3 regions of the Agrobacterium larrymoorei genome follow, and region 2 is predicted to be linked to each of the others. Evidence: riboswitches for the same ligand, from Rfam matches in the RefSeq annotation. Region 2 holds a riboswitch; each other region holds the start of a gene.
What was found. Region 2 has a riboswitch for cobalamin ahead of nrdH (glutaredoxin-like protein NrdH). Riboswitches for the same ligand answer to the same signal wherever they lie in the genome.

Region 1: another riboswitch for cobalamin. It lies ahead of bluB (5,6-dimethylbenzimidazole synthase); the one in region 2 lies ahead of nrdH (glutaredoxin-like protein NrdH).
Region 3: another riboswitch for cobalamin. It lies ahead of CFBP5473_RS18865 (ABC transporter substrate-binding protein); the one in region 2 lies ahead of nrdH (glutaredoxin-like protein NrdH).

The regions. Positions count from the first base shown of each region.
Region 1 is NZ_CP039691.1:1,797,409-1,801,725, reverse strand. Features, by position in the region: gene CFBP5473_RS08575 (NAD+ synthase) at 1-446, shown strand, start outside; gene CFBP5473_RS08570 (TolB family protein) at 483-1,313, shown strand; cobalamin riboswitch at 1,346-1,525, shown strand; gene bluB (5,6-dimethylbenzimidazole synthase) at 1,636-2,316, shown strand; gene CFBP5473_RS08560 (DUF2865 domain-containing protein) at 2,318-3,442, opposite strand; gene CFBP5473_RS08555 (NADP-dependent malic enzyme) at 3,624-4,317, opposite strand, start outside.
Region 2 is NZ_CP039692.1:59,464-63,780, forward strand. Features, by position in the region: gene nrdE (class 1b ribonucleoside-diphosphate reductase subunit alpha) at 1-1,284, opposite strand, end outside; gene nrdI (class Ib ribonucleoside-diphosphate reductase assembly flavoprotein NrdI) at 1,254-1,667, opposite strand; gene nrdH (glutaredoxin-like protein NrdH) at 1,677-1,901, opposite strand; cobalamin riboswitch at 2,146-2,365, opposite strand; gene CFBP5473_RS14670 (TonB-dependent siderophore receptor) at 2,510-4,317, opposite strand, start outside.
Region 3 is NZ_CP039692.1:983,088-987,404, reverse strand. Features, by position in the region: gene CFBP5473_RS18870 (glucose/quinate/shikimate family membrane-bound PQQ-dependent dehydrogenase) at 1-1,727, shown strand, start outside; cobalamin riboswitch at 1,866-2,085, shown strand; gene CFBP5473_RS18865 (ABC transporter substrate-binding protein) at 2,281-3,306, shown strand; gene CFBP5473_RS18860 (FecCD family ABC transporter permease) at 3,311-4,317, shown strand, end outside.

The DNA.
Region 1 (4,317 bases), on a different replicon from region 2:
CGGTAGGTTACGCCACGCTTTATGGCGACATGAATGGCGGCTTCAATCCGATCAAAGACCTCTACAAGATGCAGGTCTACGCCATTTCCAGATGGCGCAACGCGCATGTGCCGCCGGATACTTTGGGACCTTCCGGTGAGGTCATTCCCGAAAACATCCTCTCCAAGGCACCTTCGGCAGAACTGCGTCCGAACCAGACCGACCAGGATTCGCTACCGCCTTATCCGGTGCTGGACGATATTCTGGAATGCCTCGTGGAGCAGGAAATGTCGGTGGATGAGATCGTTGCCCGCGGCCACGATGTCGCGACGGTCCACCGTATCGAGCATCTGCTTTATCTTGCGGAATACAAGCGCCGCCAGTCCGCGCCGGGCGTGAAGATCACCAAGAAGAATTTCGGTCGCGACCGGCGCTACCCGATCACCAATCGCTTCCGCGACAGGTGATCGCGGGTATTCGACTGGCGTGTGCAGGGAGGAAGAATGCGCAGTTCCATCGAGATCTATGACATCCGCACGCGCCAGAACCGGGTCGTTTGGCAAACGAGTGCACTGTTCGAAGCGCCCAATTGGTCGCCGGATGGGCGATATCTGTTGTTGAACAGCGGTGGCCTGCTTTATCGGCTGTCGCTGGATGGAGACACGAAAGCCGAGAAAGTCGATACCGGCTTTGCGACCGAGTGCAACAATGATCACGGTATTTCGCCGGATGGTTCGCTCTATGCGATTTCGGATAAGGTTGAGTTCGGCAAAAGCGCGATTTATCTTCTGCCGTCGTCCGGCGGCGCTCCACGATTGATGACGAAAAACCTGCCATCCTATTGGCATGGCTGGGCGCCGGATGGCAAAAGCTTTGCCTATTGCGGTATCCGCGATCAGGTTTTCGATATCTACGCCATGGATGTCGAGACCGGCACCGAGACGCTGCTCACGCATGGCGAAGGCCGGAATGACGGGCCGGATTATTCGCCGGATGGCGCGTGGATCTATTTCAATTCCAGCCGCACGGGGCAGATGCAGATTTGGCGGGTCAGGCCGGACGGCTCCGACGTAGAGCGGATCACCGACAGTGCGTATGGTGACTGGTTTCCTCATCCGTCTCCGAAAGGAGACAAGGTGGTCTTCATTTCCTATGACAGCGACGTTTTCGATCACCCTCGCGATCTCGATGTGCGTGTGCGGTTGATGGACCCGGATGGGAGCAATGTTGAAACGCTGTTCGATCTGTTCGGCGGGCAGGGCACGATGAATTCTCCCAACTGGTCACCGTATGGTGATGAGTTTGCTTATGTCCGGTATTTCCCTGCCGAATGATGCAGCGGCGCTTGCGCCATTGCGTAAATTTCCCCATAGCTTCCCCGTCAGGTGCCTGCTTCTAGCGGGAGAATCGGGAATGCGGTGAGAGACCGCGACGTGCCCAACGCTGTGAGGCGGATGCCTGTTGCCATGAGCCACTGAGTTTTCGGGAAGGCGGCAGCGGGCAGATGAAGCCAAGTCAGAAGACCGGCCTGACGAGATAGACCGACCCGCGTGGACGGCGGAAGGTTTTGAGAAATGCTGTTTGCCTGGTGCTCTTACGAGGCATGGCAAGGAGCTTTCTCGGCATTGTTGGGGATTGACGATGCGGTCTGATGCTATGCGGCACAAGCTGGTGCCGGTTTGTGAATTTTCCGATGACGACAAGGCTGCGGTTTACCACGCCATCGAGACGCGACGCGATGTAAGGGACCAGTTTTTGCCCGATCCTTTGCCGGATGTGTTGGTTCGCAGGCTGCTCGAAGCTGCGCACGCAGCACCCTCGGTTGGCTTCATGCAGCCGTGGAATTTCACACTGGTCAGCGATGCGGCAACGAAAGAGGAGGTCTGGCGTGCCTTCTCTCGTGCCAATGACGAGGCCAGCGCCATGTTTTCCGATGAAAAACAGGCGCTTTATCGAAGCCTGAAGCTGGAAGGCATTCGCAAGGCGCCGCTGTCGATTTGCGTGACCTGTGATCCCACGCGCGGTGGTGACGTGGTGCTGGGGCGAACCCATAATCCGCGCATGGATGTTTATTCCACCGTCTGTGCCGTGCAAAATCTTTGGCTCGCCGCGCGGGCGGAGGGCATCGGCGTGGGCTGGGTCAGCATTTTTCACGATGCGGATATTCGCAGAATACTCGGCATTCCGCAGCACATCGAAATCGTTGCATGGCTTTGCATCGGGCGCGTCGAGCAGCTTTATGCCGAGCCGGAGCTGGCGGTAAAAGGCTGGCGACAGCGTCTGCCGCTGGACGAGCTGCTTTTCAATGGTCGCTGGGGCGAAACAGGGTGTCGCTAGATTACTGCGCCTGATCCTGCTGCGGCTGCGTGCCTTTCAAAGCCGGATTCTTAAGATCGATCCGGCTGGTCTCTTCAGGCAGGAATTGCGGCCCGACAACGCGGACGTGGCTGCTCTTCGGGTCGTATTCCCGGTCAGGCACCGGCTCCGCCTTGGCTTCCGTCTTCGTTTCCGGCGGCTTGGAAGCCTTGTCACCTTGCGGTGATGGAATTTGCGTGATGCCGGAATAGGGCGTGGATTGCGGTGCGCTGGCCTGCTGTTCCTGCGTCTTCATTTCATCATGGTAAGCGGCCATGTTGCAGCTGCATGAGGAGGACCGGTTGGTGGCAGAGCCATTGCGATAGGCGAAAGCCGTCGGCATGGACGTGTAGGGCTTGCCGGTTTTTGCCGAAACCATGTCCGAACTCTCCTGTCCCTCCATGGCGTGGTAGAAGAGTTCCGTTTCGGTACCCGGACACATGCGCGCGCATTGCGCTGCCTGCGCGCGGAAATCCAGCGGTGTGGCATTGGAAGAAATCGGGAAGAAAGCGCCGTCGCAGGTTCGCACGCACAGCGTTCTCAAACCGCCCTGCATCGGCATATCCGGTGTCGGTGAATAATCGCCCCGTTCTTCTGGTCTCGGGTCGTTGAATGGGTCGGTGTAGCCGCGCGTTTCCGGGTTTCGATAAGGATCGGCGGATGCATAATCCGGGGAGCCTTCATCGAAGCAGCCTTCGGCATCCAGCGCCGCCATGATCCTTTCCCGGTGATCGTCCGACTGGTTGTTGCGCTGCATGGCCAGCATCCGGTCACGGTCTTCGGCGATCATGTCACGCTCTGCCTCGGCCTGCGCCAGTGCATCACCGATTTCGCCGCAGAGCTGCGCATTGGGATTGCCGTAAACGACGATACTGCCTGAGGAGCAGCCATAGCGGCGAAGATCGTTCTTGATCCGGCGCACGATGATATTCTGCTGCGTAAGCGCACTGGCGAACTGGCGAACCTGCGCCGTGTTGCCGATGACGGTGCTGGGCTGGCGAAGCTCGGCCCGGAGGGAATCGCAAATATTGTTGGCCTGCGCGGAAATCGGCGCAGCCAGAAGAACAGCGATTATCGAACCGATCATTAGGCTGCGGCGCGGGGTCAATGGTCCGATCCGTTTCTGCAAGCCTGCCACATGCGGCTCTATCCTCTGAGTGAACATTAATCACAAACGCGAATGGCGTTTATAAGTTCAGGATAGCATAGGGCCGTGCCGCATTGCGGCAACAGCCAGTTCAAAATTGCGTTAATCCGAAATTACGCAAGCGCCGAACACGGCGATGGGCTTATTCGGAAGGCTGGGACGCCTGCACCACGGCCAGCGCCGCCATGTTGACCACGCCACGCGAGGTGACGGTGGGCGACAGGATGTGCGCGGGCAGAGCCGTACCGAGCAGGATCGGGCCGACATGCAGACCTTCCGTCATGGTGCGAACGACGCCGAGCGAGATATTGGCCGCATCGAGGTTCGGGAAGACCAGAAGGTTGGCTTCACCAGACAGCGCGCTGTTCGGCATGGCGCGCTTGCGCAGAATTTCCGACAGCGCAGAACCACCCTGCATTTCACCATCGATTTCGAGTTCCGGCGCGGCATTACGCACGATTTGAAGCGCCCGGCGCATCTTGCGAGCGCTTTCGGAATCGCGCGAGCCGAAATTCGAATGGCTGGCCAGCGCAATCTTCGGCGTGATGCCGAAGCGCTTGATTTCCTTGGCAGCAAGGATCGCCATTTCGGCAACTTCTTCCGAGGTCGGCTCGTAATTGACGAATGTATCGGTCAGGAACAGCGCGCCGCGCTGCGTGATGAGCAGGCTGAGGCCCGCAAACGACTGCGAGCCTTCGCGCTTGCCGATGATCTGGTTTACATCGCGCAGGTGGCGGTCGAAACGTCCTTCCAGACCGCAGATCAGCGCATCCGCTTCTCCGCGCTTGACGGAAAGCGCACCGATGACGGTGGTGTTGGTACGAACGATTGTACGG
Region 2 (4,317 bases):
CGTCGCGGCAATGTTCAGCGAGCCGAGATTGCAGGAGATGTCCTTGCCCATGACCTTATAGGACAGGTCGTCGTTATATTCGCTGGCATCGCTGACCTGCAGGATTTCCGAGCAGAGATTGCTCATGGAAACGCGTCCTGCAATCGGGTTCGCCCGGTTCACCGTGTCCTCGAACATGATGTAGGGATAGCCGCTCTCGAACTGTATCTCGGCGATCACCTGGAAGAAGTCGCGGGCCTTGATCTTCTTCTTCTTGATCCGGGAATCCGCGACCATCTCCCGGTACTTTTCGGTCACGGAAATCTCAGTGAACGGGACGCCATAGACGCGCTCGATGTCGTAGGGCGAGAACAGGTACATGTCCTCGTTGTTCTTCGCCAGTTCGAAGGTGATGTCGGGCACGACAACGCCAAGCGACAGCGTCTTGATCCTGATCTTCTCGTCGGCGTTCTCCCGCTTGGTATCCAGGAAGCGCATGATGTCGGGATGATGGGCGTTGAGGTAGACGGCACCTGCACCCTGACGCGCACCAAGCTGGTTGGCGTAGGAAAAGCTGTCTTCAAGCAGCTTCATCACGGGAATGATGCCGGATGACTGGTTCTCGATTTGCTTGATCGGCGCACCCGCCTCGCGGATATTCGTCAGCGAAAGCGCAACACCACCGCCACGCTTGGAAAGCTGAAGGGCGGAGTTAATGCCGCGGGCAATCGACTCCATGTTGTCTTCCATGCGCAGCAGGAAGCAAGAGACGAGCTCGCCGCGCTGCTTCTTCCCGGCATTGAGGAACGTCGGTGTCGCGGGCTGGAAACGACCGGAGATGATCTCATCCATGAGGGCCAGCGCGAGCGTTTCGCTTCCCTGGGCCAGCGTCAGGGCAACCATGCAGACACGGTCTTCGTAGCGTTCCAGATAGCGTTTGCCGTCGAAGGTCTTCAGCGTGTAGCTAGTGTAGTATTTGAAAGCGCCGAGGAAGGTCGGAAACCGGAATTTCCGGGCGTAGGCGGCGTCAAACAAATCCCGAACGAAATTGAAGGAATATTGGTCCAGAACCTCACGCTCGTAGTACCCCTCCGTGACGAGGTAGTCGAGCTTCTCGCGCAGGTTATGGAAGAACACCGTATTCTGGTTGACGTGCTGCAGAAAATACTGCTTTGCCGCCAGGCGGTCCTTGTCGAGCTGGATTTTGCCTTGCTCGTCATAGAGGTTCAGCATCGCGTTGAGGGCATGGAAATCCAGTTCGGATTCCGATGTCTTCAAAGGCTTTTCGAAAGTGGTCGCGTCCAAAATCGTTCCAATCCGTGTTTGACGTTCGCGACGTCGTCCTCAGTGCCGAGAAGTTCGAACCTGTAGAGGTAAGGCACCTGGCATTTCTGGGAGATGACGTCGCCGGCGATCCCGTAGCTCGCCCCGAAATTGCTGTTGCCCGCAGCGATCACGCCACGGATGTTTGCGCGGTTTTCCGCATCATTGAGGAAGCGGATCACCTGCTTTGGAACGGCCCCTTTTCCGCCTTCGCCGCTGTAGGTGGGAAGGATCAGAACATAGGGGGTTTCGACCTGAAGGCTTTCGGAAGAACTGAGAGGAATGCGCCGCGCACTCATCCCCAGTCGTGCCACAAAGCGATGGGTATTTTCCGACCGGCTGGAGAAATAGACGATCTGGCCCATTGCTCTGGCTCAGGCCGCAAGAGTGCTGATCATATCCGGACGAAAGCCTGCCCAATGGGTCTCGCCAGCAACCACGACAGGAACCTGACGATAGCCAAGTCCCTGAACCAGATCATACGCAGCGATGTTTTCGGAAACATCCACGACGGTGTAATTGATGCCCTGACGATCAAGAGCGCGGGTGGTGGCTGTGCACTGGACGCAGGCTGGCTTGCTGTAAACGGTAACTGTCATGATGATCCTCGTGAGATTTAGTAGGCGTGCGATATTGATCGGGCGTGATGAACGCCCGTGCGGAAATTCAGGAATGTATGGCAGCCGAAATCGGCGACGGGCGTTACCGCCCGTTATTCACGCGGATACTGACTAGAATGACGCGACATTGACTTCACCCCGAAGTGGTTGATGCGGGGATCAGGGGAAGCGGCACGCGCAGGATCATCCCGCACGCAAACGCGACCGTCGGACACCCCGCCCGTGGACGTATTCGTTTGAGGCAGGTCTCCTGGCTTGCGGGTCGCTGCATCCGTCTCGCCTTCCCAAGACCTTTCGGCATCAGTGGCAGTTTGAGAGGATGCTCGCCGCTTACAGTTGCGGGGGCAGCTCCGGCATTGGTTTGTCCAGAATGGACATCACGCACCGTATTCCCGTCTTAGCTCCCGACGCGAATCGGAAGAACCTCGAACACTAGATATAGTATGCGAAATGAAATTTCAGTCAATGGATATGATACACTGCTGACAAAATCGATGAGAATAAAGTTATGGGAACCGTATCCGCTCTCAGTGCAATCAACAGTGATATGAACCGACGGATCTGGTCTCTGACCAGTTGACGTCCTTCTAAAACTTTAGCCGCGCTGTCAACGTCGCATTGAAAGGCTCTCCGATCTGGTTTCCGAAGGCTGTGCTTCCGATCGAAGAGGTATAATAGGTTCGATCGAGAATATTTTTAAGATTGAGCTGGAGGGTAATCGGCCGTTCTAGTGCAAAGGTATAGGCGGCGAAAGCATCAACAACTGCGTAGCCTGGCAGATCGTATGAGTTGTCGTTGATCCCGGCTCTGTCGCCAACCGCGCGGATACCGGCGCCAATTTTTAGCGTATTACCAGATGAGCCAATTTCACCCATGTCATACGCCAATGACAATGAACCAGTGTGGCGAGCTACGTTGACGGGGCGTTTGCCAGCGTTCTCCCCCTCTTTGACCTCTGCATCCGTATAGGCGTAGCTTGCGATGATATCGATATCGGATGTCAGCGACCCTGCGACATCCATTTCGATACCGCGAGCGCGGACAAGCCCAGCCGTTTTGAGGACAGTCGCACTACCTTCAATTGCATTGTATGCGACGTTTTCCTTATCTGAACTGTAAAGGGCGACGTTAGCAGTCAGTCCGGCGGGAAGCTCGAATTTCGAGCCGATCTCATAGGAAATCCCCTCTTCCGGTTTCAGATTGCCATATGCGCTTGCAATGGAAGACTGTGGCCTGAATGTTTTGGCAGCGTTCAAGTAGAGCGAGACATCCGAGGTGAGCTTGTAGACGATTCCAGCATTGGGAACGAGAGCATCACCAAAGCTATCGGTGTTGTCCTTAAACGGTCGTCCTTTGCCTGCCAGCAGATCGTAATATTGATATCGCAGGCCACCGACAACGATCCATTGGTCATTGAGGTGAACGGAATCCTGCACGTAAACGGACGCCGTGGATAGTTTTTCAGTCTGGTCGCTGTCGGATGCGGAAACAGTCGTGCACTCAGGCAGGTTGCCGTAGACCGGATTATACATATTGAAATTTGTATTGTTTCCGCAACGAAGCATATCCGTGCGCAACGTATCACTGTAATCGTAGGATGCGCCTATCAGCAGATCATGCTGCATTCCACCTATCTCGACATCTCCGGTCAGATCGGCACGCAGCGCGTGGTTGTATATGGTGGAATAATTTGTCGCGTCCGCTCTTCTCGTAACCACGCCGGTGACGGCGTTATAACCTGTTACACGCGCCTGATTGTCTGAATAGACATTGCGGCTATAGCTGTAATCGATTCCGAGCTTCCAGTTATCCGAAAGCTCATGGTCGATCTCAACTTGGAAGAGGTCGGACTTTCCATCTGTGATATTATAGGGCTCGTCGAAGCGGATCTTGCGGTTCACATTCACGGCGCGGCCCGTGGTGGTGTCGAAGATCGTCCCACGGTCGAAAGGCACGCTGTAATCCTCATGCATGTAGGTCGCGGTAATCTCAGTATCTTCGCCGGTCCATTTCAGGGACGGAGAGAGCAGCCAATGCTTCGTTTCTCCGAAGTTGCGCCAGTAGTCGACATCCTTATATTCACCGATCAGGCGATAGGAGAGGTCCGTGCTTTCGATTGGGCCGGTAACATCAACGCCTGTCGTGCCGCCGCCAAAGCTTGAAAGGTTGCCATAGACTTCGCCTGAAAACGTATCTTCCGGCCTCTTCGTCACAACGTTGACCATGCCGCCGGGATCGAGAATGCCATAGAGGGTGGAGGATGGACCTTTCAGGACTTCGACGCGATCCGTCATGGCATTGAACGAACGCGGGATAGCCGTTTTCAATCCGTTAGTCAGAATAGAGCCGTCTCTGTTGTCACCGAACCCACGACGAATAACGGAGTCCTGCGTTC
Region 3 (4,317 bases), 920 kb from region 2:
TGCCGCAAGATGTGGGCGAGACGACCTATCAGGTCACGCCGCTGAAGGTCGGTAACACGCTGTACCTCTGCACGCCGCATAACTGGGCTATCGCCGTGGATGCGGCGACTGGCAAGGAAAAGTGGAAATACGATCCGAATGTGGGTCTCAATCCCGACCGTCAGCACCAGACATGCCGCGGTGTTACCTATTACGCCGAGCCCACCGCCCAGGCGGGTTCGCAATGCGCTGCCCGCGTCTATCTTCCAACCTCCGACGCACGTCTGATTGCGCTCGACGCCGGAACGGGTCAGGTCTGCACCTCTTTCGCGGATCAGGGGACGCTGCATCTCGAAGTCGGCATGCAGTACAATCCTGCTGGCTATTACTACTCCACCTCTCCGCCAGCCATCGTCGGCAACAAGATCATTATCGGCGGTGCCGTCAATGACAACTACTCCACCCAGGAACAGTCCGGTGTCATCCGCGCCTTCGATGTGAACAGCGGCGAACTGCTGTGGAACTGGGATTCCGGAAACCCTACCCAGACCCAACCGCTTCAGCCGGGTCAGACCTATACGACCAACTCTCCCAACAGCTGGTCCGTTTTTAGTGTCGATGAAGCGCTTGGGCTCGTCTACATCCCTCTGGGAAATCAAGTTCCTGACCAGCTCGGCATGGGTCGGAGCGAGAATGTAGAGAAATATTCCTCGTCCATCGTAGCTCTGGATGTGAATACCGGGCAGGATCGCTGGGTGAAGCAATTCGTCCATCACGACCTTTGGGATATGGACGTACCGGCACAGCCTGTCCTGCTGGACATCACCAAGCCGGATGGCCAGACCGTGCCGGCACTCGTTGGCCCGACGAAGCAGGGCGATATCTATGTGCTGGACCGGCGGAACGGCGATCCTATCCTGGCCGTGACGGAAGAGCCTGCTCCAAGTGGCGCCATCCCTGAAGACTTCAGCGCGCCGACGCAGCCGACCTCTGCCTTGAGCTTCAAGCCGGAGCCGCTTCAGGAAAAGAACATGTGGGGCGTCTCCATGTTCGACCAGCTGGCTTGCCGCATCAAGTTCCATCAACTGAACTATAAAGGCCGTTACACGCCGCCATCGCTGAATGGCACTCTCGTTTACCCGGGTAACTTCGGTACCTTCAACTGGGGTAGCGTTGCGGTAGATCCTGAACGTCAGGTCATGTTCGGCATGCCGACCTATCTGGCCTTCACCTCGCAGCTCGTTCCACGCGCCCAAATTCCCCAGAAGGGACAGGATGAAAAGGGTAGCGAGCAGGGTCTGAACCGTAACGACGGCGCGCCATACGGCGTATTGATGGGTCCGTTCCTCAGCCCCATCGGCATTCCATGCCAGGCGCCGCCATGGGGCTATGTGGCGGGTGCCGATCTCAGAACCGGCAAGATTGCCTACAAGCATAAGAACGGCACGGTCCGCGACATGACACCGCTACCGCTTCCCTTCAAGGTCGGTGTTCCCGGGATCGGCGGCCCGATGATCACCAAGGGCGGCGTGGCCTTCCTTGGCGCGGCAGTAGACGATTACCTTCGTGCCTATGATCTGACGAGCGGCAAGCAGCTTTGGGAGGCCAGACTGCCGGCAGGTGGGCAAGCAACGCCCATGACCTATGCGCTCGATGACGGAAAACAATATGTCGTCATAGTCGCTGGCGGGCACGGGTCCGTCGGCACGAAGCCGGGCGATTACGTGATTGCCTACAAGCTTCCTTGAACGCTGACGACGTTCATTTGAATATTTCAGAAATGGCCGGATTCTCCGGCCATTTTCTTTATTTTCAGAATGATAAGTTTATTGTGTTTGATATGTAATAACATTACAAATCGGTGCTTGACGGCGGAAGCCAAATAGTTCTATCTGGTCCGCGACGGTTCCAAGCGAGAGATCGCAAGGAATAATAGGGAACACGGTGAGAGGCATTGCTTCAATGCCGTGGCTGCCCCCGCAACTGTAAGCGGATTGTCGAGCACTCGTGACGCATACTTGCGTCAGGCCACTGCGAATAATCGTGGGAAGGCGGGCAAGACGATCATCCGTGAGCCAGGAGACCTGCCGTCGAGAGTTCATTCCAATGTCACGGGCGGGGATGCCCTGAACAGGAGACGTCATGATCGTTGTTTGCGCCACCCGGCGCCATATTCAATCTGCTCTTTTTCCGGTTTCAAAACGGTCCTTCGCGTGTGGCTGCGGAATGGATGTTCATTCACCTTCACATGACGGCTTTGCGCTGTAACGCGCAGCTGGCGATTTCGGGGACTATCGGAACATGACAATTAACTTAAGCCGCGCCATCTTTGCAGCAGCCATGGCTGCACTTTCGATGGCAGCTACATCCGCGCAGGCTGCGGAAACCAGCTATCCATTGACGCTGAAGAATTGTGGAAGGGACGTAACCTTTACCCACGCTCCAGAGCGCACGGTCTCCATCGGCCAGAGCACGACGGAAATCCTCTATATGCTCGGGCTGGCAGACAAGGTGGTGGGAACCGCCGTCTGGATCGGCCCGGTCATCAAAGGCTATGAGGAGGCCAATGCCAAGGTAACGCGATTGGCGGATAATGATCCGAGCTTCGAAAGCGTGCTTGCCGAGAAGCCCGATCTGGTAACTGCGCAGTTCCAGTGGCATGTCGGTTCGGAAGGCGTGGTGGCCAAGCCGGAGCAGTTTGAGGAACTTGGCATTCCGGTCTATACGTCCCCTTCGGATTGCACGGGCAAGGACAATTCCGGCGGTGGTGATGGCGTGCGTCACTCCGTATTTACGATGGACCAGATCTATCAGGAAATCTCCGAACTTGCGCAAATCTTCAATGTGCAGGATCGCGGCGAGAAGCTGATTGCCGATCTGAAATCCCGCGAAGAAGCAGCAAGGCAAAAGATTGCCTCGGTCGATGGCAAGCTGTCCGCCGTCTTCTGGTTCTCCAGCGCCGAACTGGATATCGATCCCTATGTCGCGGGCAAGAATGGTGCGCCGGGCTACATCATGTCGGCGCTTGGTATCAAAAACGTCATCGACAGCGATGAGGAATGGCCGACCGTGGGCTGGGAAACCATTGCGAAGTCGCAGCCGACCATCATCGTTGCTGGCAAAATGGACCGTCGCCGCTATCCGGCTGACGACGCTGCCGTGAAACAGAAATTTCTGAAAGAGGATCCAGTTGCTAGCCTGATGCCCGCCGTCAAACAGAACCACATCGTGGTGATGGATGCGCAGGCCATGAATCCGACGATCCGCACGATCGAAGGCATCGAAGTGCTGGCGGATCAGGTCGTTCAGCTCGGCCTGACGAAGTAAGCCGATGTCGGTTCCTTTAATCTATGCCCGTGCCGCCGCCATTGCGGCCGGGTGCCTCTTGCTGGCGCTGTGGCTTGGCGCATCGATTGGCGAGACATCCATTCCCATGGATGTCGTCGCCAAAACGGTGGCCAACCGCCTGTGGCATGCGGGTTATCCGCTGGACGCCATCGATGAGGGTATCGTCTGGAACTACCGGTTAAGCCGGGCCGTGGTTGCCGCCTGTTGCGGGGCGGCCCTGGCGCTTTCTGGCGTCGTGCTGCAATCGCTGCTGCGCAATCCGCTGGCAGATCCTTATATTCTGGGCATTTCCGCTGGAGCTTCGACGGGCGCAGTCGGTGTTGCCATTCTTGGTTTCGGCGCGGGCATGCTTACCATGCCGCTCGGTGCTTTTCTGGGCGCACTTGTTGCCTTCGCCCTCGTCACATTGCTGGCGCTGCGGGCCGGAAGCGGCAATAGCGCGATCATTCTGGCAGGCGTTGCGGGGTCGCAGCTGTTCAACGCGCTGACGTCCTTCATCGTCACCAAGTCGGCCAATGCGGAACAGGCACGCGGTATCATGTTCTGGCTGCTCGGCAATCTTTCCGGCGTCCGCTGGCCGGATGTCTCGCTGGCGCTGCCGGTTGCGATCCTTGGCCTTGTCGTCTGTCTCTGGCATGCCCGCGCTTTGGACGCCTTCACCTTCGGCGCTGAATCCGCCGCGTCGCTCGGCATTCCGGTCCGGCGCGTCTATGTGGTGCTGACGGGTATCTCGGCGCTGATGACAGCTGTCATGGTCAGCATCGTCGGGTCCATCGGCTTTATCGGTCTGGTCATTCCGCACGCCGCGCGCCTCGTCGTCGGTGTTCGCCACGGGCGTTTGCTTCCCGCTGCTGCGATCATCGGCGCCATCTTCATGATTGCGGCGGACATTCTTTCGCGCACGATTATTGCGGGGCAGGTGCTGCCCATCGGGGTCATAACCGCGCTGTTTGGCGCCCCTGCTTTCGCGCTCATCCTCTCCCAGCGGCG